4 regions of the Mesorhizobium sp. WSM4816 genome follow, and region 4 is predicted to be linked to each of the others. Evidence: predicted binding sites of a transcription regulator. Region 4 holds the regulator's gene; each other region holds the start of a gene.
The links. Region 4 encodes PhoB, which activates phosphate uptake and scavenging genes when phosphate is short. Its sites were predicted from a motif close to TGTCATNNANCTGTCAT; they were not measured.
Positions count from the first base shown of each region.

Region 1: AC0L3H_RS29915 (RNA degradosome polyphosphate kinase) is a predicted target of PhoB. The motif match lies at 3,497-3,513, and genes of this name have one in related genera.
Region 2: phnC (phosphonate ABC transporter ATP-binding protein) is a predicted target of PhoB. The motif match lies at 2,678-2,694, and genes of this name have one in related genera.
Region 3: AC0L3H_RS23575 (PhoX family protein) is a predicted target of PhoB. The motif match lies at 2,542-2,558, and genes of this name have one in related genera.

Region 1 covers NZ_JBVVQR010000048.1:15,566-21,338, forward strand. Annotated here, with positions in the region: gene ppx (exopolyphosphatase) at 1-1,132, opposite strand, end outside; gene AC0L3H_RS29915 (RNA degradosome polyphosphate kinase) at 1,132-3,333, opposite strand; gene AC0L3H_RS29920 (zinc-finger domain-containing protein) at 3,653-3,898, shown strand; gene AC0L3H_RS29925 (FAD-dependent monooxygenase) at 3,914-5,140, shown strand; gene AC0L3H_RS29930 (TIGR02117 family protein) at 5,229-5,773, opposite strand, start outside.
Region 2 covers NZ_JBVVQR010000019.1:48,455-54,227, forward strand. Annotated here, with positions in the region: gene AC0L3H_RS20060 (alpha-D-ribose 1-methylphosphonate 5-phosphate C-P-lyase PhnJ) at 1-451, shown strand, start outside; gene phnK (phosphonate C-P lyase system protein PhnK) at 448-1,224, shown strand; gene phnL (phosphonate C-P lyase system protein PhnL) at 1,227-1,934, shown strand; gene AC0L3H_RS20075 (DapH/DapD/GlmU-related protein) at 1,931-2,548, shown strand; gene phnC (phosphonate ABC transporter ATP-binding protein) at 2,765-3,622, shown strand; gene phnD (phosphonate ABC transporter substrate-binding protein) at 3,782-4,690, shown strand; gene phnE (phosphonate ABC transporter, permease protein PhnE) at 4,765-5,739, shown strand; gene phnE (phosphonate ABC transporter, permease protein PhnE) at 5,744-5,773, shown strand, end outside.
Region 3 covers NZ_JBVVQR010000026.1:69,097-74,869, forward strand. Annotated here, with positions in the region: gene AC0L3H_RS23555 (SulP family inorganic anion transporter) at 1-673, opposite strand, end outside; gene AC0L3H_RS23560 (helix-turn-helix domain-containing protein) at 796-1,065, opposite strand; gene AC0L3H_RS23565 (phosphatase PAP2 family protein) at 1,265-1,966, opposite strand; gene AC0L3H_RS23570 (hypothetical protein) at 2,084-2,422, opposite strand; gene AC0L3H_RS23575 (PhoX family protein) at 2,627-4,615, shown strand; gene AC0L3H_RS23580 (GNAT family N-acetyltransferase) at 4,706-5,386, opposite strand; gene AC0L3H_RS23585 (MarR family winged helix-turn-helix transcriptional regulator) at 5,370-5,773, opposite strand, start outside.
Region 4 covers NZ_JBVVQR010000006.1:180,101-185,873, forward strand. Annotated here, with positions in the region: gene AC0L3H_RS10285 (sugar ABC transporter permease) at 1-1,260, opposite strand, end outside; gene xylF (D-xylose ABC transporter substrate-binding protein) at 1,401-2,441, opposite strand; gene AC0L3H_RS10295 (ROK family protein) at 2,710-3,957, shown strand; gene phoB (phosphate regulon transcriptional regulator PhoB) at 4,078-4,767, opposite strand; gene phoU (phosphate signaling complex protein PhoU) at 4,784-5,491, opposite strand; gene pstB (phosphate ABC transporter ATP-binding protein PstB) at 5,527-5,773, opposite strand, start outside.

The DNA.
Region 1 (5,773 bases), on a different contig from region 4:
CGCGATATTCGGGATGCGCGCGCCAGCCGATGTCGGCAAGTAGGCAGGCGGCCTGGCGGTAGCGCGCCTCGTCGACCGTCTCCTCGATGCCGAAGGCGGCGAAGGTCTTGCCCGTCCACTCGACAAGCTCATGCGCGTGGGTGACCGAGCGCGAACGCAGCCGGGCGAGTTCCTCCGAGGCCGAGATCAGCGGATCCGCCTTCTGCTCGGCTTTGTCGAGCAGCGAATAGAGAAAGCCCTCGCGCACGCCCAGCGCCGAGACGATGATCTTGGACGGCTGCATCGCCGCCATGATCTCCTGCAGCACGATGGCGCCATAAGGCAGCAGCGAGCGGCGGTTCTTCGAGACGCCCTCGATACCCCTTACTTTCTCGATCTCACCCTTGGCGACCTGCTTGAGGAAGTTCGCAGCGGCGTCGATGCCGATCTCGTAATGATGCATGACACTCAGCGGATAGCTGGTCATTTCCATGTACAGCCGGGCGAGGTTTCGCCAGGTGCCGCCGACCGCATAGAAAGGCCTGCCCTGCCCGCCTTTCAGCAGTCTTGCCTTCGCGAGCTCGTCGCGCGCTATCTTTGCCGCCTGGGCCAGAGAGTTCTTGGCCATGTCCTGCAGGCGCAGGCCGCCCAGCGGCAGCGTGATGCCGTCGCCGATTGCCTCGCCATCGACGTCGACAAGTTCGAGGCTGCCGCCGCCGAGGTCGCCGGCGATGCCGTTGGCCGGGTGGAAGCCGGAAATGACGCCAAGCGCGGAATAGTGGGCTTCCTGGCGCCCGCTCAATACCTGGACCTCGGTCTTGAGCACATCTTCGGCGCGGTGGATGAAATCGGGGCCGTTGACCGCCTCGCGGGCGGCGGCGGTCGCCAGCACATACATATGCTCGGCGCCGGCCTGCTCGGACAGCGCACGGAAACGCCGAAATTCCTCCATCGAACGGGTCACCGCCTCGGGATCGAGCTTTCCGGTCGAGACGATGCCGCGACCGAGGCCGGCCAGCATCTTTTCGTTGAACAGCGTGGTTGGCGAGCGCGCCAGCCCCTCATAGACGACAAGCCGGATCGAGTTCGACCCGATGTCGATGATGGACAGCGGTCGGCGGTCCTGAAGCCGGCCCTGGGACGTTGAAATCATCAGCCGGTCGCTGCGGCGTTTTTCTTGCGGCGCTTGAACTGCGCGATGCGCTTGGGCGCATGCGATTTCAGCGCATCGCCGCGTCCGGAGAGGCTCGGATTGGTCATGAAATATTCCTGCGCGTTGAACGGTTCCTCGCCCTCCTCGAGCGTGGCGCGCCGGGAGGTTCCGTCAGCCAATACGTCGAAACTTTGCTGGTTGTCCATGATGTTGCCCAGCATGATCTGACCGAGGACTTGTTCATGCACCGTTGGATTGGTGATCGGCACCATGGTTTCGACGCGACGGTCGAGATTGCGCGGCATCAAATCGGCCGATGAGATGTAGACGATCGCCCCGTCCGACGGCAGTCCATGGCCGTTGCCGAAACAATAGATTCGGCTGTGTTCGAGGAAGCGGCCGACGATCGACTTGACCCTTATGTTTTCCGACAGGCCCGGCACTTGGGGCCTCAGGCAGCAGATGCCGCGCACGACGAGATCGACCTCGACGCCGGCGCGGCTGGCGTCATAGAGCGCGTCGATGATGATCGGGTCGACCAGCGAATTCATCTTCATCCAGATGCGGGCCGGCCTGCCCTCCAGCGCATGGGCAATCTCGTCCGAAATGTGCTTGAGGATGCGCTTGCGCAGCGTGAACGGCGAGATGGCCAGCCGCATCTCCTCGGTCGGCTCGGCGTAGCCGGTGATAAAATTGAACAGCTGGGCGACATCGCGGGCGATTGTCGGAGCGGTGGTGAAGAAGGACAAGTCGGTGTAGATGCGCGCGGTGACCGGATGGTAGTTGCCGGTGCCGAGATGCACATAGTTGCGCAGCTTGCCGTCCTCGCGCCGCACCACCAGCGACATTTTCGCGTGGGTCTTCAGTTCGAGGAAGCCGAACACGACCTGAACGCCGGCGCGCTCGAGGTCGCGCGCCCAGCGGATGTTGGCTTCCTCGTCGAATCGCGCCTTGAGCTCGACCAGCGCGGTCACCGACTTGCCGGCCTCAGCCGCGTCGACCAAAGCGCGCACGATCGGGCTGTCGTTCGAGGTGCGATAGAGCGTCTGCTTGATCGCCACCACTTCCGGATCGGCCATCGCCTGGCGCAGGAACTGCACCACCACGTCGAAGGATTCGTAGGGGTGATGAACGATGATGTCCTTCTCGCGGATGGCGGCGAAACAGTCGCCGCCGTGCTCGCGGATGCGTTCGGGAAAGCGCGGATTGTAAGGCTTGAATTTGAGATCGTCGCGGGCGATGGCGACGATCTCGGAAATCTGGCTGAGCGCCAGCGGACCGGTGAGCACGCTGATCCGGCTCGACGAGACGCCAAGCTCGCCGGCGACGAACTCGCGCAGTTCGGCCGGCATCAGCTTGTCGAATTCGATGCGGATGACCGAGCCGCGACGACGCCGTTTCAGCGCCGTCTCGAACAGGCGCACGAGATCCTCGGACTCCTCCTCGACCTCGATGTCACTGTCGCGGATGATGCGGAACGTACCGGAGCCCTTGACCTCGTAGCCGGGGAACAGCTTGCCGATATAGAGGCCGACCGCTTCTTCCAGCGGAATGAAGCGGACATGATGCTTGCGGTCAGGCAAGCGGATGAAGCGCTTCAGCGCCACCGGCAGACGCAACAGCGCGCTCATCTCCTCGCCATTCCTGCGGTGGCGCAGTTGCAGCGCCATCGAGAAGCCGAGATTGGGAATGAACGGGAACGGATGCGCCGGGTCGATCGACAGCGGTGTGAGCACCGGAAACACCTGCTCCTGGAAATGATCCTCGAGCCAGGTCTTCTCGTCCTTGGTCAGCCCATCGCGGCTGATGCTCTCGATGCCTTCCTTGTCGAGCAGCAGCATCAGAGCGGATAGGCTGTTCTGCTGGTCCTCCTGCAGGCGCTCGACCTCGCGCAGCAATTGTTCCAGCTGTTGTTCGGGGGTGCGGCCGTCCGCGCTCTTCAGCGTGATGCCTTCGCGAACCTGGCCGGCGAGACCGGCGACACGGACCATGAAGAACTCGTCGAGATTGGCGGCCGAAATCGACAGGAAGCGGACCCGCTCGAGCAGCGGATGGTTGGCGTTCAGCGATTCTTCGAGGACGCGGCGGTTGAATTGCAGCCAGGAAAACTCGCGGTTGACGAACCGATCCGGGTTGCCGCCCTCTGGGCTCGCCACCTCGACGGTGGTGAATTCGCTCTGCACCGGCTTTAGTTCGTTCATGGTTCCTGCTCGTTTCACACCCGCTGGCCACAGCGTCGCGCGTCTTTGCGGACGCGCAAAAGGACGCTCCCGCCACTTAAGCTACGCATGATCCCCAGCAAAACCGAATTCGGTTTCGGGGCCATGCGCTTAACCGGCTTAGCTTATCCTGTGACAGGCTTTTACGACAGTTTGATTTCATCGATCTTGCAAAGAGACTGCTTATGATCCAGATGCAATCCAGGTACAGCGCGGCGCGTCCTTTGGACGCGCAAAGGACGCGGTGGAATTTTGATTTTGCACATGATCCGGGGTCATGCGGCAAATATAGGAGACGACGATGGTAGGCGGTTCCATTCCCCATTTCCAGAACGATGCGGGTTATGCGGCGATCGACATCGGCGTCAAGGAATTCATGTGCACCGGCGCCAACCCGCCTTTCGACCATCCGCATGTGTTTCTCGACATGGGCGACGACAATGAAAAGGTCTGCCCCTATTGCTCGACGCTTTATCGCTATTCGCCAAAGCTGAAGGCGACGGAAACGCAGCCTGCCGGATGCCTCTATATCCACCAGGCCGCCTGACGCGCACACCATCCGATGGACGACACCCGTTCCCGGCAGGTCGTTATCGCCGGAGCCGGCGTCGCCGGACTGACCGCGGCACTGGCGTTTTCCGAGCGCGGCTATCTGGTGCGGCTGTTCGAACAGGCGCCGCGCCTCGAAGCGGCCGGCGCCGGCATCCAGCTCTCACCCAACGCGACGCGCATCCTTCGCCAGCTCGGCGTGCTCGACCGGCTGTTGCCGGCGGCGGTGCGGCCGGAGGCGGTCGTGCTCAAGGACGCCGCCACGCTGCGTGAGCTGGCGCGGGTGCCGCTTGGCGAAGCGGCCGAAAAGCGCTGGCAGGCGCCTTATCTCGTCGCTCATCGGGCTGATCTGCAAGACGCGCTGATGGCGCGCCTTGCCGAACAGCCGGACATCAGTCTCGTCACCGGCGCGCGTGTCGGCGGCATCGCCACAGGACCGCGCCATGCCACGGCAACAGTCGAGATTGCCGGCAAGACAGTCGAAGCCGGCGGCTTTCTGCTGATCGGCGCCGACGGCGTCTGGTCGGCGATCCGGGCTTTTGGCGGGTTTGCGGCCAAAAGCCGGTTTTCGGGCGAGCTTGCCTGGCGCGCTACGATCAGTGCAGGCAGTGTCGCAGGAGAAGCCCTTGCGGCGGTCGGCGCCGCCAATTGCGTGACCACCTTCCTGCATCCCGGCTTCCACCTCGTCGCCTATCCCGTCAGCAACGGCATAGCGTTCAACCTGGCTGCCTTCACCAGGGGCGAGGTCATGGCCGAGCGCTGGTCGGGCCACGCCGACTCCAATATCCTCGTCGGCGCCATGCGTGGCACGGCGGCAGCGCTGGCCCGGCTTGCCGAGGATGCCGGCCCGTGGACCGCGTGGCCGATCCATACGGTCGACCAGGCACAGCCATGGACGACGCCCGCCAGCATCGCGCTGATCGGCGATGCGGCGCATGCAATGACGCCGTTCGCGGCGCAGGGGGCGGCGATGGCGATCGAGGATGCCGCAACCCTTGCCGGCTTTGTCGCTGCCGCGCCCGCCGATCCGTGGGGCGCGCTTGCCGCCTGGGAGAAGATGCGCCGCCCGCGCATCGCCAAGGTCGCCCGCCGCGGGGCGGTCAACCGGCTCGCCTGGCATGCAGCGGGGCCGGTGGCCGTCGCGCGCAACCTGTTCCTGAAGTGGCGCTCGCCGGAAAAGCTCGCGGCCGATCTCGACTGGCTCTATGGCTGGCGGCCGCCGGATGGCGATCGGCAATGAAAGCTCGACCGGTTGGCGGGACAGCGCCCCCCTCTGTCCTGCAGGACAGAGGGGGCGCGCCGCAATGAGGCGCTGATTACCCGGAGCATCAATTATAAATCCGCATCGACAGGTCGAGTGAGGCCGGCAGCGGATTCCACCAGCCTGTCCGCAGGCCGGCGATACGCAGAGCCGCCGCTGTCCAGGTGTTGCAGCCAACCAGCGCATTGAAATGGCCGTTGGCTTCGTAGAAGCGGTCGAACCTGGAATAAGCGGCATTCTCGATCAGGATCGGACCGTTCGGCCCTTGCTGGAAACTCGCCGCGATGAAGTCGAGCAGCGCTGCAAAACGCTGCTCGCTGATGTCGAAGCCGGCGACGTCGGGGTGCGGCTCGACAATGTTGCCGGCGACATCGACATGCATCACCGATGCGTCCAACGTCAGCGCCTTCATCACCGGCGCCGCCTTCAGTTCCGACCAGGTCGGCGTCTCCAGATAGAAGGCGCGGCCTCCCCAGCCGAAGACGATGTAGCGGACCCCAGCCATGTCGGCCGGAATGCCGCCACCGACCAGGAAATGGAAGCGCTTGCGCACGTCGTCATCGACCGGGATGGCGATATCGGTGTGGATCGGATTTTTCAGCACCAGGACGT
Region 2 (5,773 bases), on a different contig from region 4:
CGGCCTCATGCATGTAAAACTCTACGAAGACATCGCCCGGCATGGCCGCATCGCCACCACCTATGCCTACCCGGTCAAGGTCGAGGGTCGCTATGTGATGGACCCGTCGCCGACGCCGAAGTTCGATAACCCGAAAATGCACCGTTCGCCGGCCCTGCAACTGTTCGGTGCCGGCCGCGAAAAGCGCATCTATGCGCTGCCGCCTTTCACCGAGGTAGTCAGCCTCGACTTCGAGGACCATCCGTTCGAGGTGCAGACCTTCGACCAGCCCTGCGCACTGTGCGCGGCCGAAAACGTCTATCTCGACGAGGTCATCCTCGACGACCATGGCGGCCACATGTTCGTCTGCTCCGATACCGACCATTGCGAGAAGCGGCGCGAGCAAGGCCATCGCGGCCACCTTGCGCCCGAGACCCCTCCTGCCCTGGAAAAAAGGGAGCCGGCGCAATGACCGACGAGCCGCTGCTGCGCGTTTCCGCGCTGTCCAAGTTCTACGGTTCGCGCATAGGTTGCGAGAACGTCAGCTTCGACCTGTGGCCGGGCGAGGTGCTGGCAGTGGTCGGCGAATCCGGATCCGGCAAGACGACGCTGCTCAACTGCCTGTCGACCAGATTGCTGCCGAGCTCCGGCACCGCCAGCTACCGCATGCGCGACGGCCAGTTCCGCGAGCTTTACCGCATGAGCGAGGCCGAGCGCCGCTTCCTGATGCGCACCGACTGGGGTTTTGTCCATCAGAACCCCGCCGACGGGCTGCGCATGACGGTTTCGGCCGGCGCCAATGTCGGCGAGCGGCTGATGGCGGTCGGCGACCGCCACTACGGAAAAATCCGCGCCACCGCCGTCGACTGGCTGTCGCGCGTCGAGATCGACAAGGACCGTATCGACGACGAACCGCGCGCCTTTTCCGGCGGCATGCGCCAGCGCCTGCAGATCGCCCGCAACCTCGTCACCGGGCCGCGGCTGGTGTTCATGGACGAGCCGACCGGCGGCCTCGACGTTTCCGTGCAGGCGCGCCTGCTCGACCTGTTGCGCGGCCTGGTCACCGATCTCGGTCTCGCGGCGATCGTCGTCACCCACGACCTTGCGGTGGCGCGTCTGCTGTCGCAACGCATGATGGTGATGAAGGACGGCCGCGTCGTCGAAAGCGGCCTCACCGACCGCGTGCTTGACGATCCCCGCGCGCCCTACACCCAGCTTCTCGTTTCTTCCATTCTGCAGGTGTGATCATGGCAACCCCGCTCGTCGTCTCCGATGTCGCCAAGAGCTTCACCATGCATCTGCGTGACGGCATCAGACTGCCGGTCGTCGCCGGCGTGTCGTTCTCGATCAGGAGCGGCGAATGCGCCGTGCTCGGCGGCCCCTCCGGCGCCGGCAAGAGCTCGATCCTGAAGATGCTCTACGGCAACTATGCCGTCGATGCAGGCCAGATCATCGTCCAGCACGAGGACGGGCTCATCGATCTGGCGACGGCCAGCCCACGCACCGTGCTTGCCGTGCGCCGGCTCACGATCGGCTATGTCAGCCAGTTCCTGCGCACCGTGCCGCGCGTCTCGGCGCTGGATGTCGTCGCCGAACCGCTGGTCGAGCGCGGCGAGGACCGCGAGGTCGCGCGCGGCAAGGCACGCGCCTTGCTGGCGCAGCTCAACCTGCCGGAAAAGCTCTGGGCACTGCCGCCGGCGACCTTTTCCGGCGGCGAGCAGCAGCGCGTCAACATCGCGCGCGGCTTCATCACCGAGCACCCGATCCTGCTGCTCGACGAACCGACCGCCTCGCTCGACGCCAGCAACCGTGACGTGGTGATTGCGCTGATCGCGGCCAAGAAGGCGGCCGGCGTCGCCCTGCTTGGCGTCTTCCACGATCACGACGTGCGCGAGGCAGTGGCCGACCGCGTCATCGACGTGACCGCTTTTGCCGCCGGGAAAATCGCCGCATGACCAGAAAACTGTCGGAAACGCCGCTGGTCCACGAGACAGCGGAAGTCGACAACTCGACGCTCGGCCGCTGGACCGAGATCGCCGAACGCTGCCGGCTTTCGGAAAGTACGCTCAGTGACTATTCCTACATGATGCAGGACTGCAGCGCCTGGTGCGCGACGATCGGCAAATTCGCCAACATCGCCGCCAGCGTGCGCATCAACGCCACCAACCATCCGACCTGGCGGCCAACGCTGCACCATTTCACCTATCGCGCCTCTGACTATTGGGACGACGCCGAGCACGAGAGCGAATTCTTTGCCCAGCGCCGCGCCAAACGGGTCACCATCGGCCACGACACCTGGCTTGGCCACGGCTCGACCATCCTGCCCGGCGTCAGCGTCGGCGACGGTGCGGCGGTCGGCGCCGGCGCCGTGGTGTCGAAAGACGTCGCGCCCTACACCATCGTCGGCGGCGTGCCGGCCAAACCGATCCGCGAACGCTTCGACCGCCGCACGGCGGAACGCTATCAGGCGCTTGCCTGGTGGGATTGGGACCACGCCCGCCTGCGCGCCGCGCTCGACGATTTTCGCGCGCTTTCGGCGGAAGCATTTCTGGAAAAATACGGCGGCTAGTGAATGGTGAATGGTGAATAGTGAATGGCGGCAGGGAAGCCGTTCTTGTCAGCATTCACCATTCACCATTCTCTTGATCGAACAGCGGCCGCCGGCTCGCCCCTTTCAGCCTGTGGACGGTAACAAAACTGACATCAATCCGACACCGCGGTTTCATGCGGCTGCGCTAGCCAAAGGTTAACAGACCTTCAACTGCGACTGGACTGGAACTTGCCTATGTCAGCAATCTCAGCCACGCTCGAAATCCGCGGCGTCACCCGTCGGTTTGGCAGGAACACCGCCGTCAGCAATGTCGACATCTCGATCCCGCACGGCCAGATGGTCGGCATCATCGGCCGCTCGGGCGCCGGGAAGTCGACGCTTTTGCGCATGATCAACCGCCTCATCGATCCGAGCCAGGGCTCGATTTTCTTTGACGGCGCCGAAGTCTCCAGCCTGCGCGGCTCGCTGCTCAGGCGCTGGCAGCGCGACTGCGCCATGATCTTTCAGCAATTCAACCTGGTGCCGCGTCTCGACGTGCTGACCAATGTACTGCTCGGCCGGCTCAATCACCGTTCGACCGTTGTCAATCTGCTCGGTGTCTTCTCCCGCGAGGAACGGGCCGAGGCGATCGCGGCGCTCGAGCGTCTCGACATCGCCCGCACGGCGCTGCAGCCGGCCGGCACCTTGTCCGGCGGCCAGCAGCAGCGCGTCGCGATTGCCCGCGCCATGATGCAGCAGCCGAAAGTCATCCTCGCCGACGAACCGATCGCCTCGCTCGACCCGCTCAATGCCAAGGTGGTGATGGATTCGCTGCAGGACATCAATCTGCGCGAGGGCCTCACCGTGGTCACCAATCTGCACACGCTGGATACGGCGCGCAACTATTGCAACCGCATCATCGGCATGGCCGCCGGCAAGGTGGTGTTCGACGGCCCGCCCGAAGAGCTCAATCGGGAGGCCGTGCGCATGGTCTATGGCGCCGACAGCAATGGCGGCGAAATCTCCGAGGCGATCACCTCGACCAGCGTCGCCCTCAAGCAAAAGATCGCCGCATCCGCCGGACCGCTCGAGCCGGCATTTCCCGGCTACTAGGTCGACGATCCGGCAAGTGGATACCGGTATACGAGTATACGAAAGCAGACGACGAAAGAGCGCCTGGACCGCCAGTCCGCATCAAGGCCGGGCATAAAAAAGCCCGTCAAAATTCGAACGCTGCCGGCGCGATGCCGGAACCAACAGGAGAGACGCGAAATGTTTAGAAAAATACTTTTCGGTGCCGTTTCCATCATCGCCATGGCGGTGGGCGCGGTTCAGGCACAGGATCTGAAGGAATTCCGCGTCGGCATTCTGGGCGGCGAGAACGAAGCCGACCGCCTACGCAACTACCAGTGCTTCGCCGACCACATCAAGCAAGTCCTCGGCGTCGAAAAAGTTTCGCTGTTCCCGGCCGCCGACTACGACGGCGTCATCCAGGGCCTGCTCGGCGGCACGCTCGACTTTGCCGAGCTCGGCGCTTCCGCCTATGCCAAGGTCTATCTCGAAAACAAGGACGCGGTTCAACCGATCCTGACGACGATCCAGACCGACGGCTCGACCGGCTACCGTGCGGTCATGGTCGCGCGTGCTGATTCCGGCATCAAGACGCTCGCCGACATGAAGGGCAAGAAACTCGGTTTCGCCGATCCCGATTCGACTTCTGGTTACCTGATCCCGGTCACGTCACTGCCCAAGGACATCGGCATGGATGTGAAGAGCTACTTCGCGTCGACCGGTTTCGGCGGCGGCCATGAACAACTTGTCCTTGAAGTCCTGAAGGGCACCTTCGACGCCGGCACCACCTGGGCCTCCGGCGTCGGCGACTTCAACGACGGCTACAGCTCAGGCAATCTGCGCAAGATGGTCGACAAGGGCGTCCTCAAGATGGATGACCTCGTCGAACTGTGGCAGTCGCCGCTGATCCCGAACGGCCCGCTGGTATTGCGTACGTCGATCGACGCCGGCGCCAAACAGAAGATCACCGATTTCCTGACCAAGCTCCCGGAAACCGATCCGGCCTGTTTCTCGGCAATTCAAGGCGGCGAGTACAAGGGCTATTCGCCGGTTACCCCGGAATTCTACCAGCCGATCATCGACGCCCGTAAGGCGAAGATCGGCTCGTAAGGCAAACTGCCAAAACGCCGCCGGGGCCACGTGCCGCCGGCGGCGTTGCCGCATCAGGGGCCGGGGATCTATCGATGAGTGCGACCGAAATTTACCGCGCGCCCGCGCTTTCACCGGAGGGAGCCACCGTCGAGCGGCACTGGCGCGATCTTGCCGCCCGCCGGCGCCTTTACACGATCGGCGGCCTGGTTTTCCTGTTTCTTGCACTCTCCGGCTCGCTCTGGTTCGCCAACGAAACCAACGCCGGAAAGTTCTTCGACCGCCTTCCCTACGTCGCCGACTTTTTCGCCGAATTGAAGCCGCGCGACTGGTTCGACCCGGTGCGCGCACTGTTCGACCTGCCGTCCCCCTATGACGACGGCAGCCTCAAGTTCGACTACCCGGAGGGCCGGGTCTACCTCACCCAAAGCATCTACATTCCGGAGTATTTCCACCGGATGGTCGAGACGCTGAACATCGCCCTGTTTGCGACGCTCGTAGGCTCTACATTCGGTTTCCTGCTCTGCTTCCTCGCTGCAGGCAATATCACCGCCAACCGCTGGCTCCGTTTCTTCACGCGCCGCTTCCTTGAAATTGTCCGCGCCTTTCCGGAAATTGTCATTGCCGGCTTTTTCCTGGCGATTTTCTCATTAGGGCCGATTCCGGCGATCATTGCGGTCAGCATCCATACCGTCGGCGCGCTCGGCAAAATGTTCTTCGAAGTCGTCGAAAATGCCGACATGAAGCCTGAAGAAGGCTTGCGCGCCGTGGGCGCCAACTGGGTCGAGCGGGTGTGGTTCGGCATCGTGCCTCAGGTCCTGCCCAACCTCGTCAGCTACTTCCTGCTCCGCTTCGAGATCAATGTGCGCGCTTCGACCATACTTGGCGCCGTTGGCGCCGGCGGCATCGGCGAGTCCCTGCGTCTTTCGATCGGCCGGGGCCATGAGGCCAAGACCATCGCCATCGTCTTCCTGCTGTTCTGCACGATTGTCGCCGTCGACCAGCTTTCGGCATGGCTGAGACATCGTCTTGTCGGCCGGCAGGCGTTCGCATACGGGCGCGGAGAGTAGTGCAATGAATGCTGACGCCATCAACGACATCGCC
Region 3 (5,773 bases), on a different contig from region 4:
CCAGACCGATGGCGATCAGCATGGCGGGCCATTTCGGCCGCCACCGTTTCATCAGGGCAATGGCGACGATGGTCAGCAGAGCGACGAAGGTGGCGGCGAGATTGATCGTGCCGGCCGCCTCGCCGATCGCCATCAGCTTCGGCACCAGCGGTCCAGGTTCCTTGCCGGTGAGTTTCAGCCCGAACAGCTCGACGATCTGGCCGGAGAAGATGATGATGGCGATGCCGGCGGTGAAGCCGACGGTCACCGGATAAGGAATGAATTTGATGTAGGTGCCAAGCCTGAGGTAGCCGATGACGAGCAGCAAAACGCCGGCCACCATCGTCGCCAGCAGCAACCCGTCGACGCCGACCCGTGCCACGGTTGCCGCCATCAGCACGATAAAGGCGCCCGCCGGCCCGCCGATCTGAAAACGGCTGCCGCCCAGAGCCGAGACGAGGAAACCGCCAATGATGGAAGTGTAGAGCCCGCGCTCCGGAGACACGCCCGATGCGATCGCGATCGCCATCGACAGCGGCAGCGCCACGATGGCCACGGTCAGTCCGGCGATGGCATCGGCCTTGAAGTGCTCTGATGTGTAGCCTTCGCGCAGCACCGTCGCCAGCTTCGGCGTGAACAGTTCGGAAAATGTCGGCTGCGCCGGTTGATGAATTGCCCGCTGGGTTCGATGCATGGACTGCCTTCCGCTCCTGATGCATGCCGCCAAAAAGTGCACAGCGGCCACGCATAAAACCAAGCAGGCGGCGGGATCGTCGGCAGGACTGTCGGCGGTCGCCGTCGCGACTCTATTTCGGCTCAGCCTGGCGGGTTCTGCGGCACGACCGGCTTGAGGCGCACCCCCCTGCCGCCGCGCTCGCTGGCCTGGTTCTCGCCGATCAGCTCCACGCCGGCCCGGTCGAGGGCCTGGATGACCTTCATCAGCGTATCGACCACGCCCCTGACCACGCCGTCGCTCGCTTCCATGCGCTGAATGGTTGGAAGCGAAACCCCGGCGCGCTCGGCGAGCGTCTTCTGATCGATGCCGGCCAGAGCCCTTGCGGCGCGCATCTGCGCGGCAGTGATCATCGGCTAAAAACCCCCGTCTGAGTCTGCATTCCATGTATAATACCATCATTGTGATGGTTCAAGCATCATCATGCACATGTCAGACATGTGCACACCAGGCCGTTTGCATCTTGGCGAGCCTGCGCGCCCGCTGGGCCAGCACGCCCCAGCCGCCGCAACTTAGAGGAGAATTGGCGCAGCGTCGTTCGGAACGGGCGGTTCAGGCTCCGGCGGTCTGCCCGCGCCATCGCTGGAACGCCCATGCGACCAGCCAGCACAGCATCGCCCAGGCGAAGCCGGCGCACCAGCCGGCCAGCACGTCCGATGGCCAATGAACGCCGAGATAGACGCGGCTGATGCCGACGAGCAGTGCTGTCAGCACGGCAAGTGCCAGCACATAGATCTTGGTCGTTCGCCCAGGCAGGAAACGCGACGCCATGCTGCCCAGCGTCAAATATGTCACCGCCGACAGCATCGCATGGCCGCTTGGAAACGAAAGCGTCGCCACGTCGGCGAGATGCGAGACCAGGTCGGGGCGCGGCCGATCGATTCCGAGCTTCAGCGTGCTCGACAGGGCCTGCCCGCCCGCCACCGCGACGAAGACCAGAAACGCTGCTCCCGGCTTGTGGATCAGCAGCAGATAGACGATCACCGCCACTGTGATCAGCCCGAGCACGATGGCGCTGCCGAGGCTGGTAATGTCGCGCATCGCCCCTTCCAGCCATGGCGGTCCGATCGGATTGTCTGGCTGGCCCGCTTCACGGAAGGCGAGCATGATTTCCGTGTCGAAGGCGTGCGGCGTGGTGTCCCGCGCCACCTCCATCAGTTCCTCGAACCCCCACAGCCCGCCGGCGATGACCAGTCCGGCCAAAAGCACCGGGAATTCGATCCAGTTGAGCAGCTTGTTTGCGGTATTCTTCATCGGGCCAATCGTCTTACAGCGCCGCGCGTCCTCTTGGACGCGCAAAGGACGCTGTAGCACTTGATTTGGCGCATGATCCTTTCCGAAATCGTTTCCGATTTTCGGGATCATGCGCAACTACAGTTTTTGCAGATAGGGTCCGAGCGTGATCAGCGCCACCGCTGCGACGGCGAGCACGATGCCGGTCGCCTGCAACGAATTGACGCGCTCGCCGAAGAACACCAGTGCCACCACGTTCACCGACACCAGTTGGATCACCGCCGACAGGCTGAACGACACCGACATGCCGAATTCACGGATCAGCCTCAGCATGATCAGATTGCCCGCTGAATAGAGCGCCAGAGTCAGAACGATCTTGCCGAGGCTCGGCGCCAGCCCCCATTGCTTGGCCGCCGTCGCCGCCAGCAGGAAGATCACTGTCGAAATGCCGAGCTGCCCCAGTCCCCAGAAACTCACTTTTTTGTTCCTCCCGACGCAGTGCTTGCGCGCCTGCCGCAGATCTTGTTTCGGAAGTGTCGGTCGCGGTCAAGCGGCCTGATCAAAGACATGAAATCGGGCTGGAAATTGGTCGGCAACGTCATCAAACTGTGATCTGCTGGCGATACGCGGTCAGTCAAGCAACACGCTCCAGCCATCCCAAAGAGCCAGAGGCACGCCCCCATGACTGAACATCGCCCCGACGCCCATTTCCGCACCAGCCTGCTCGAGGAAAACGATGGGCCAGGAACCAATCCCACTGACAACCAGACGATGGGCGAAATCATCGCCGCGCGATTCTCGCGCCGTGGTTTTCTGCAGGGATCGCTCGCGGCAACCGCCATCGCCGCCACCGTCAGCCCGCTCGCGCTGATCCTCGCCGACGATGCCCGCGCCGGCGGCGGCTCGGTCTTCAGTTTCGACGAGGTCGAGGCAGGCGTCGACGACAAGCACCATGTCGCTGCCGGTTACGACGCCGACGTGCTGTTGCGCTGGGGCGATCCGCTGTTTGCCGATTCGCCGGAATTTGATCCGACAAAACAGTCGGCGCAGGCCCAGGAAAGACAGTTTGGCTACAACAACGACTATGTCGGCTATCTCCCGATAGACGGCTCGGCCGAGCACGGCCTGCTGGTGGTCAACCACGAGTACACCAATCCGCATCTGATGTTCCCGGGCCTTGTCAGCATCGTCGATGGCGAGGCCAAGCAGGCCCCCCTGAGCAAGGAACAGGTCGATATCGAGATAGCCGCGCATGGCGGCACCATCGTCGAAGTTCGCAAGGTATCAGGCAAATGGCAGGTGGTGCGCGACGGCAAGCTCAATCGCCGCATCACCGCCAACACCGAGATGGCGCTGTCCGGCCCCGTCGCCGGCCACGACCGGGTCAAGACCAGTGCCGATCCGACCGGCACGAAGGTCTTCGGCAGCGTCAACAATTGTGCCGGCGGCGTCACCCCCTGGGGCACCTACATCATGGCCGAGGAAAACATACACGGCTATTTCTCGGGCGAGCTGCAGGAAGGCCACAAGGAAGCCGCCAACTACAAGCGCCTGGGGATTCCCGAAGGCTCCTATGAATGGGCTGCGCATTACGACCGCTTCGACATCGGCAAGGAGCCGAACGAGCCGAATCGCTTCGGCTGGGTCGTTGAGGTCGACGTCAACTATCCGACCTCGGTGCCGCGGAAGCGCACTGCCATGGGCCGTTTCAAGCATGAGGGCGCTGAATCGATCGTCGCCAAGGATGGCCGTGTGGTGTTCTACCAAGGCGACGACGAGCGTTTCGACTATGTCTACAAATTCGTCACGGCCGGCAAGTTCAACGCCGAGGACCGCGCCGCCAACATGGATCTTCTCGACGATGGCACGCTCTACGTCGCCAAATTCGCCGAGGACGGTACCCTGGAATGGCTGCCGCTGGTTCACGGCCAGGGTCCGTTGACCGCCGAGAACGGCTTTGCCGGCCAGGCCGACGTGCTGATCGGGACAAGGCTTGCCGCCGATCTTCTCGGCGCCACCAAGATGGACCGCCCCGAGGATATTCAGCCCCACCCGACGACCGGCAAGGTCTACGTCATGCTGACCAACAATTCGAAGCGCAAGACGGAACAGGTCGACGCCGCCAACCCTCGCGCCGAAAACGCCTTCGGCCACATCGTCGAGATTGTTGAGGACGGTGGCGATTTCACTGCCACCAAGGGCAAGTGGGAAATCATGTTGAAATGCGGCGATCCCTCGGTGGCCGAAGTCGGCGCTACTTTCTCGACTGCAACGACCGCCAATGGCTGGTTCGGCATGCCAGATAATTGCGCCATCGATGCGGCCGGCCGGCTCTGGGTCTCGACCGATGGCCAGGGCCCGAAGGCGACCGGCCGCACCGATGGCCTGTGGGCGGTCGACACCGAAGGCGAGGCGCGGGCGACCTCGAAGCTATTCTTCCGCGTGCCGATCGGCGCCGAACTCTGCGGCCCGCTGTTCACGCCCGACGACCAGACTGCCTTCGTCGCGGTCCAGCATCCGGCCGATGGCGGCGAGGACTGGGAGGCTTTTGGCCGTCCCTCCTACTATGAGGACCTATCGACCCGCTGGCCTGACTTCAAGCCCGATATGCCGGTGCGGCCGTCGGTCGTCGCCATCACCAAACAGGGCGGCGGCAAAATCGCGGTCTGAATCACTGCAAGGCGCTAGCAGCGCCAACGAAGGATTTCGTCGGTACGAAATCCTTCCTTTTCCTGATGCGCGGGAATGCGCCTGATGGGCTCATTCGGTGCGCTGAACCACGGCCACGTTCATCATGGTTCTCAACCTGAAGCCAATGGACTCGTATAATCCGATGGCCGTGGTGTTGCTGGCAAAGGCGTGGAGATAGGGAACTTCGCCGCGCGCCGCTATCTGGTTTGCCACGAACAGCGACAGCAGCCTGCCCAGACCACCGCCCCGAAATTCCGGATGTGAGCACACGCCGCTAAGTTCGGTATAGCCGGGTTGCTTCATGCGTTCGCCGGCCATCGCCGCAAGTCGGCCCTCGATCTTCACACCCCAAAAATCGCCTAGGCTCAAGGCTTCGAGCGTGAATGGGCCAGGCTTGGTGACCAATGCCAAGGCGAGCATCTCAGCTGCATCGTCTCGCGTCAGACGTTGCACGCGGTTGTCGGAGACCATCTGCAATGGCCGCTCGGCAATCATCTGAACCCCGGGCGCGGTCGAAGTCGCCGAGAGTTCCGCGGGCAGAGCAATGGCGTCCGCCTGAAGCAGGATCGCACTCTCGCCTGGGGAGACAAGTTTTCCGAGCGCCTGCAGGCTTTCCGCATCGTCCGCGGCACTGGCGGCGAAGGGAGCTATCGAGGGCCGATACCGCATGGCGAGGTCGTCACCTTGCGCGAAGGCTTGGTGTCGCGTCCGAAGCGCGCTCCACACGGGACGGTCAAGCAGGTATTTCATCGCGTGGCACTTCCGGCTTCTTTACACGACGGTCGAGAGGCGCCGCGGCGAGGCCGTCCTCGATGGCGGCCAGATGATCAAGAAGCGGCCCAGAAAGATCCGCGCACAGATCCGCGACGGCATTCTCGATGCGCGGCCAGACGTCGTGCTTTGCAACATCGACCAGCCGCTGGCCGTGCAGGGTGAGGCAGACAATCCTGCGCCGCTGGTCATCATCCGATGGACTGACCTCGACCAGTCCCAATTCGGCCAGAAGCGACACGCTCCGCGTTACACCTGGCTGTGCCACCCCGAGGGATTGCGCCAGCTCCCCGACTGGCAGCGGGCCCAGCCTGTCGAGCGCAGCCAGCAGCGGGTACTGGCTCGACTGAACCGGCACATCGAGGC
Region 4 (5,773 bases):
GACGACGCTCTGAAGCGGCGAATCGATGCCGAGCAACACCATGCCGGACTGCAGCGACTGCATCAGAAGCGCGCCCAGCATGGCACCGAGCACCGTGCCGGAGCCGCCGGCCAGCGACGTGCCGCCGATGACGGCTGCTGCGATGACCAAGAGCTCGTCCAGCGTGCCCAGCGCATTGGTCGCCGCATTGAGGCGGGCCGAAGCAATTGCCGCGCTGATCGCGGCCAGAACGCCCATGATCATGAACACTTTCATGGTCACCCAGCGCGTGTTGATGCCGGCGAGTTCCGCCGCTTCCGGGTTGCCGCCAATGGCAAAGACGTAGCGGCCGAAACGGGTGCGCCGGGTGATGAAGGTCATGACGATGCCGACTGCGACCGCGATCAGCACCGGTATGGCGATGCCATGGGCGATGAACAGCCCGCCTTCGGGGATGGTGATGCCGTTCCGCTGGGCGTATTGGCGAACGATGCCGATCGGCCACGGATAGGAATTGGCGATCCAGACGGCGCCGAGGATGGCGGCGCAGGCGACAACACCCAGCAGGCTCTCCGCCCAGACCGGGCGCAACGGAAACTTGAAGCGCTTGCGCTGCGACCGGCCGTTGAGCAGCATCAAGGCGACGGCCACACAGGCGAGAATGCCGACGATCCAGCTCGCGGTCGCCCCGATCGAGCCACGCGGCCCGCCACCCATCAGTTGGAAGGTGGCATCGAGCGGCGCGACGGTGCGCCCGCTCGTCATCAGCCACGCCATGCCGCGCCAGATCAGCAGGCCGCCCAGCGTCACGATGAAGGCCGGAACCTCGAGATAGGCGATGATGAAGCCCTGAAGCGCGCCGATCATGAGGCCGAGCACCACGCCGGCAGCCAGTGCGATGACCCATATCCAGGGATTTCCGAGCTGGAACCCCATGACGCGGATGAGGAATTCTGCCTGCGCAACGCCCATCACCATGCCGATCACGCCTTCGACGGAGCCGACCGAAAGATCGATGTTGCGCATCACGATGACCAGCACCATGCCGGTCGCCATGATCGCGACCGAGGAAGTCTGCACCGACAGGTTCCAGAGATTGCGCGGCGTGAGGAAAAGCCCACCCGACAGGATGTGGATTCCAACCCAGATGATCAGCAGCGCGCCGACCATGCCGAGCATGCGTATGTCGAGCTCGGTTGCCTTGAGGAAGCGGCCGAAGGGGCTGAGCTCGGATTCACGCGCCCGATCGGCAGCCGGCGTGTTGGAAGTCGCGTCGGTCATGATGTCCTCCCACCGTTGCCGTCTGCCGCGGATGCCGGAAGCAGCATAAACGTTACCCGCGAGACGCGGGAAAACAACTCTTTTGAAAAAAACGCCGCGGCGTGAAACCGCGGCGTCTCAGGTTTTTTGGCGAAGGCGGATCAGTTGCAGACCGGTACAGTGCCCGCTGCCACGCCGGCGCAGACCTCTTCCTGCTGGATCCAGCCGGCGTCGATGACGACGTTGAGATTGTCCTTGATGATGGCAATCGGCGTCAGGAACAGCGACTTGACGACATTGCCGCCGGGCGTGGTGAAGTCCTTGACGCCGGCAATATCTGTCATCGGCTTGCCGTCGGCCAGCTGCGAGGCGATCTCGGCAGCGTTCTTGCCGAGCTCGCGCGCGTCTTTCCACACCGAGACGGTCTGCGTGCCGAGCGCGATGCGGTTCAGCGCGGCATGGTCGCCGTCCTGGCCCGAAACCGGGACGGATCCGGCCAGGCCTTGCGCCGTCAGCGCCGCGACGACGCCACCGGCGGTGCCGTCATTGGCGGCAACCACCGCATCGACCTTGTTGTCGTTGGCGGTCAGGAACTGTTCCATGTTCTTCTGGGCGTTGGCGGGAAGCCAGCCGTCCGTATAAGCCTCGCCGACATTCTTGATCTTGCCGCTGTCGATGGCATCCTTGAGCACTTCCATGGAGCCGGCGAACAGGAAATCGGCATTCGGGTCGGCGCCCGAGCCCTTGATGAAGACGTAATTGCCTTCCGGCGCCACCTTGAACACTTCGCGGGCCTGCATGCGGCCGACTTCCTGGTTGTCGAAGGTCAGATAGAAGACGTCCTTGTTCTCGATCAGCCGGTCATAGCCGACGACCGGAATGCCTTCGTCCAGCGCCTTCTGCACCGCCGGACCGATGGCCGAGGCATCCTGCGCAAGGATGATCAGCGCGTTGGCGCCCTGCGAGATCAGGCTTTCGACGTCGGTCAGCTGCTTGCCGGGATTGGACTGAGCGTCAGCGGAGATATATTTGTCGCCGGCGGCCTCGATCGCCGCCTTCATGGCGGCTTCGTCGGTCTTCCAACGCTCTTCCTGGAAGTTCGACCACGAAACGCCAATGACCTTGTCCTTGGCCTGCGCGGCCGACGCGAGCGTCAGCGACATAGCGACCCCCGCCAAAATGGCGGCTGCGAATCTCTTCATGATATTCCTCCCTGCGCCGCGTAGGGCGCGACCAACTGGCCCGAAGGCCGGCACAAAGGCTCTATTTTTTCGAGCCTCGAAAAAATACTGGTCCAACGCCGAAGCACTGTCAACACCAATTCTGATGGATTTTGACGTCCTCTCGCGCTTTTTTTCGATGCTCGGAATAAATAATGACAGCCCCTTCTGCTTCTGCCAGTATTTGTCGGACATTACCACGACGGCTTCCGATTCATGAGCGGCCGCGGCAATGAGGAGGAAACAAAAAATGTCGGTGGGAATCCGTCATGACGATCTGCGCCGGCGCAACCGGGCGATGGTGATTTCGGCCGTGCGCCGGGCAGGCCAGCCGTCGCGGACCGAGATCGCCGCGACCACCGGCCTCAGCCATTCGACCATATCGGCGATCTCTGCCGACCTGATCCAGGAAGGCATCCTGGCCGAGAGCAAGGCGAGCGAGACGGTTTCGCTGAAACGCGGCCGGCCGCAGGTCGGCCTCAGCCTCAATCCGCAAGCCGCTGCGGTGTTGGCCGTCGTGTTGTCGCTGAATTTCCTGTCGGTCGCCGTCATCGATTATGCCGGACAAGTGGTCGCCGAGGACCAGCGCCGGCTGGACACGCTGACCATGTCGCGCGACGCGCTGATCGGCGAAAGTGTCGCCATCGTCCGACGCCGGCTCGAAGATCCCGACCTCGATGTCCAAAGCGTCGCCCGCATCGCGCTGGCGATCCAGGGCATCACCGATTCCCACGCGCGCGCCATGTTGTGGTCGCCGATCACGCCGCAGACGAACATCGCCTTCGCCGACATTCTGGAACGCGAGTTCGGCATCCCGGCCATCATGGAGAACGACTGCAACATGATGGCCGTGGCGCTGCGCTGGCGCCACCCGGATCGCTACCGCGACGATTTCATCGCCATCCTGCTCTCGCACGGCATCGGCATGGGGCTGGTGCTGAAGGGCGAGCTGTTCACCGGCACCCACTCCTCGGGCGGCGAATTCGGCCACATGATCCATCGGCCGGGCGGCGCGCTTTGCCGCTGCGGGCGGCGCGGCTGCGTCGAGGCTTATGCCGGCAACTACGCCATCTGGCGCAACGCAAGGCTGTTGAGCGAGAACGCCGAGCCGGTCGCCGATGTCAGCGACGCCGAGATGCGGGCACTGGCGGCCCGGGCGCGCGAGACGGACGGACCGGAGCGCGAAGCCTACCGCAAGGCCGGCGAGGCGCTCGGCTTCGGGCTCGGCAGCCTGTTTGCGCTGATCGATCCGGCGCCGGTGGCCATGGTCGGCGCCAGCGCTGCCGCCTTCGACCTGATCGAGCCGGCGCTGCGCGAGGCCATCGCCCAGACCGCCGGCGGCCAGCATTCGGGTTCGATTTCCTTCGACACCGAGCCGAACGAGTTGCCGCTGATCCGCGAAGGCTGCGCCATGCGGGCGCTAAGCTTCGTCGACCAGGAGATTTTCGCGCCGAGCATCCAGGCACGAGCCGGCTCGGTCGGAAAGAACGTGGCTTGAAGGATTCCCGGGTCGCGACTTGGGGTGTGTTGAGATTCAGGTCAGGCCGAGTCGAGAATGGTGGGTTCCGAGATCCGGAGCGGAGCGTACTTTGGGGTACGCCGGAAGCGCAGGTATCAGCTAGTCTTCCCTGATCGCATAGCCGGCGCCGCGGATGGTGCGGATGACATCGGGCATGCGACCATTGTTGACCGCCTTGCGCAACCGGCCGACATGGACGTCCACGGTGCGCTCGTCGATGTAGATCGTCTCGCCCCAGACATTGTCGAGCAACTGGCTGCGCGAGAAGACCCGGCCCGGGTGGCGCATCATGAATTCGAGCAGCCGGAATTCGGTCGGCCCGAGCCGGATCTCGCTCTTCTTGCGATAGACCCGGTGCGATTCACGATCGAGCATGATGTCGCCGACCTTGAGCACGCTGGACAGCACTTCCGGCTTGGCGCGGCGCAGCAGCGCCTTGACCCTGGCCATGAATTCCGGTGTCGAGAACGGCTTGACCAGATAGTCGTCGGCTCCGGTCGAAAGGCCGCGCACCCGGTCGCTCTCCTCGCCGCGAGCGGTCAGCATGATGATCGGCAGCCGCTCGGTTTCGGGGCGCACCCGAAGCCGCCGGCAAAGCTCGATGCCGGAAACCGCCGGCACCATCCAGTCGAGCACCAAAAGATCGGGCACGTTTTCCTGCAGCCGGATTTCGGCCTCGTCGCCGCGCGTCACCACCTCGACCTGATAGCCTTCGGATTCCAGATTATAACGGAGGAGGACGCCCAGCGGCTCTTCATCCTCCACCACCATGATGCGCGGCGCGATCATCGGCCGGTCACTCCTGTCATGTCGCCGGCGCCGACATCGTCGTTTCGTCGAGCTTCGGGCGATCCGCCGGCAATTGCTGCCCGGTCACGACAAAGTAGGCGTTTTCGGCGATGTTGGTGACGTGATCGCCGATACGCTCGAGATTCTTGGCGCAGAACAGAAGGTGCGTGCAGGCGGTGATGTTACGCGGATCCTCCATCATGTAGGTCAGGAGCTCGCGAAAAACCGCCGTGTATTTCACGTCGATCTTCTGGTCGTCGGCGCGCAGTTCCTTCAACGCGCCGGCATCGCGCGACACATAGTGCTCGACCACGCCGCGCAGCTGCACAAGAACGAGGTCCGCCATCGCGTCAATACCGTGCGACAGATTACGCGGCGTCGCGCTCTGCCCGACTGCGCTGACCCGCTTGGCTATGTTCTTGGCCAGATCGCCGATGCGCTCGAGATCGCCCGCCATGCGGATTGCGCCAACCACGGCGCGCAGATCCTGCGCCATCGGCTGCCGCTTGGCGATCAGCGTGATGGCGCTGTCGTCGAGCTCGCGCTGCCGCGCATCCATGATGGCGTCGTCCGAGACGACGCGCTGCGCCATCGCATTGTCCGACGCAAGCAGCGCGCGGATCGAGGCCGCTACCATTGCGGCGGCGAGCTCGTCCATGTCGCGGATCAGCCTGTCGATGTGCTCCAGTTCCTCGTCGAAAGATGCGACGGTGTGTTCACCCATGGTGCTGTCCTCGTGTTCGAAATTCGCCGGACCGCTCAGCCGAACCGGCCGGTGATGTAGTCCTGGGTGCGCTTGTCGTCGGGGTTGGTGAACATCTTGTCGGTCGCGCCCTCCTCGACCAGATAGCCGAGATGGAACATCGCCGTGCGTTGCGACACGCGCGCCGCCTGCTGCATCGAATGGGTGACGATGACGATCGTATAGTTCTGGCGCAGTTCGTCGATCAGTTCCTCGACGCGGGCGGTGGCGATCGGATCGAGCGCCGAACAGGGCTCGTCCATC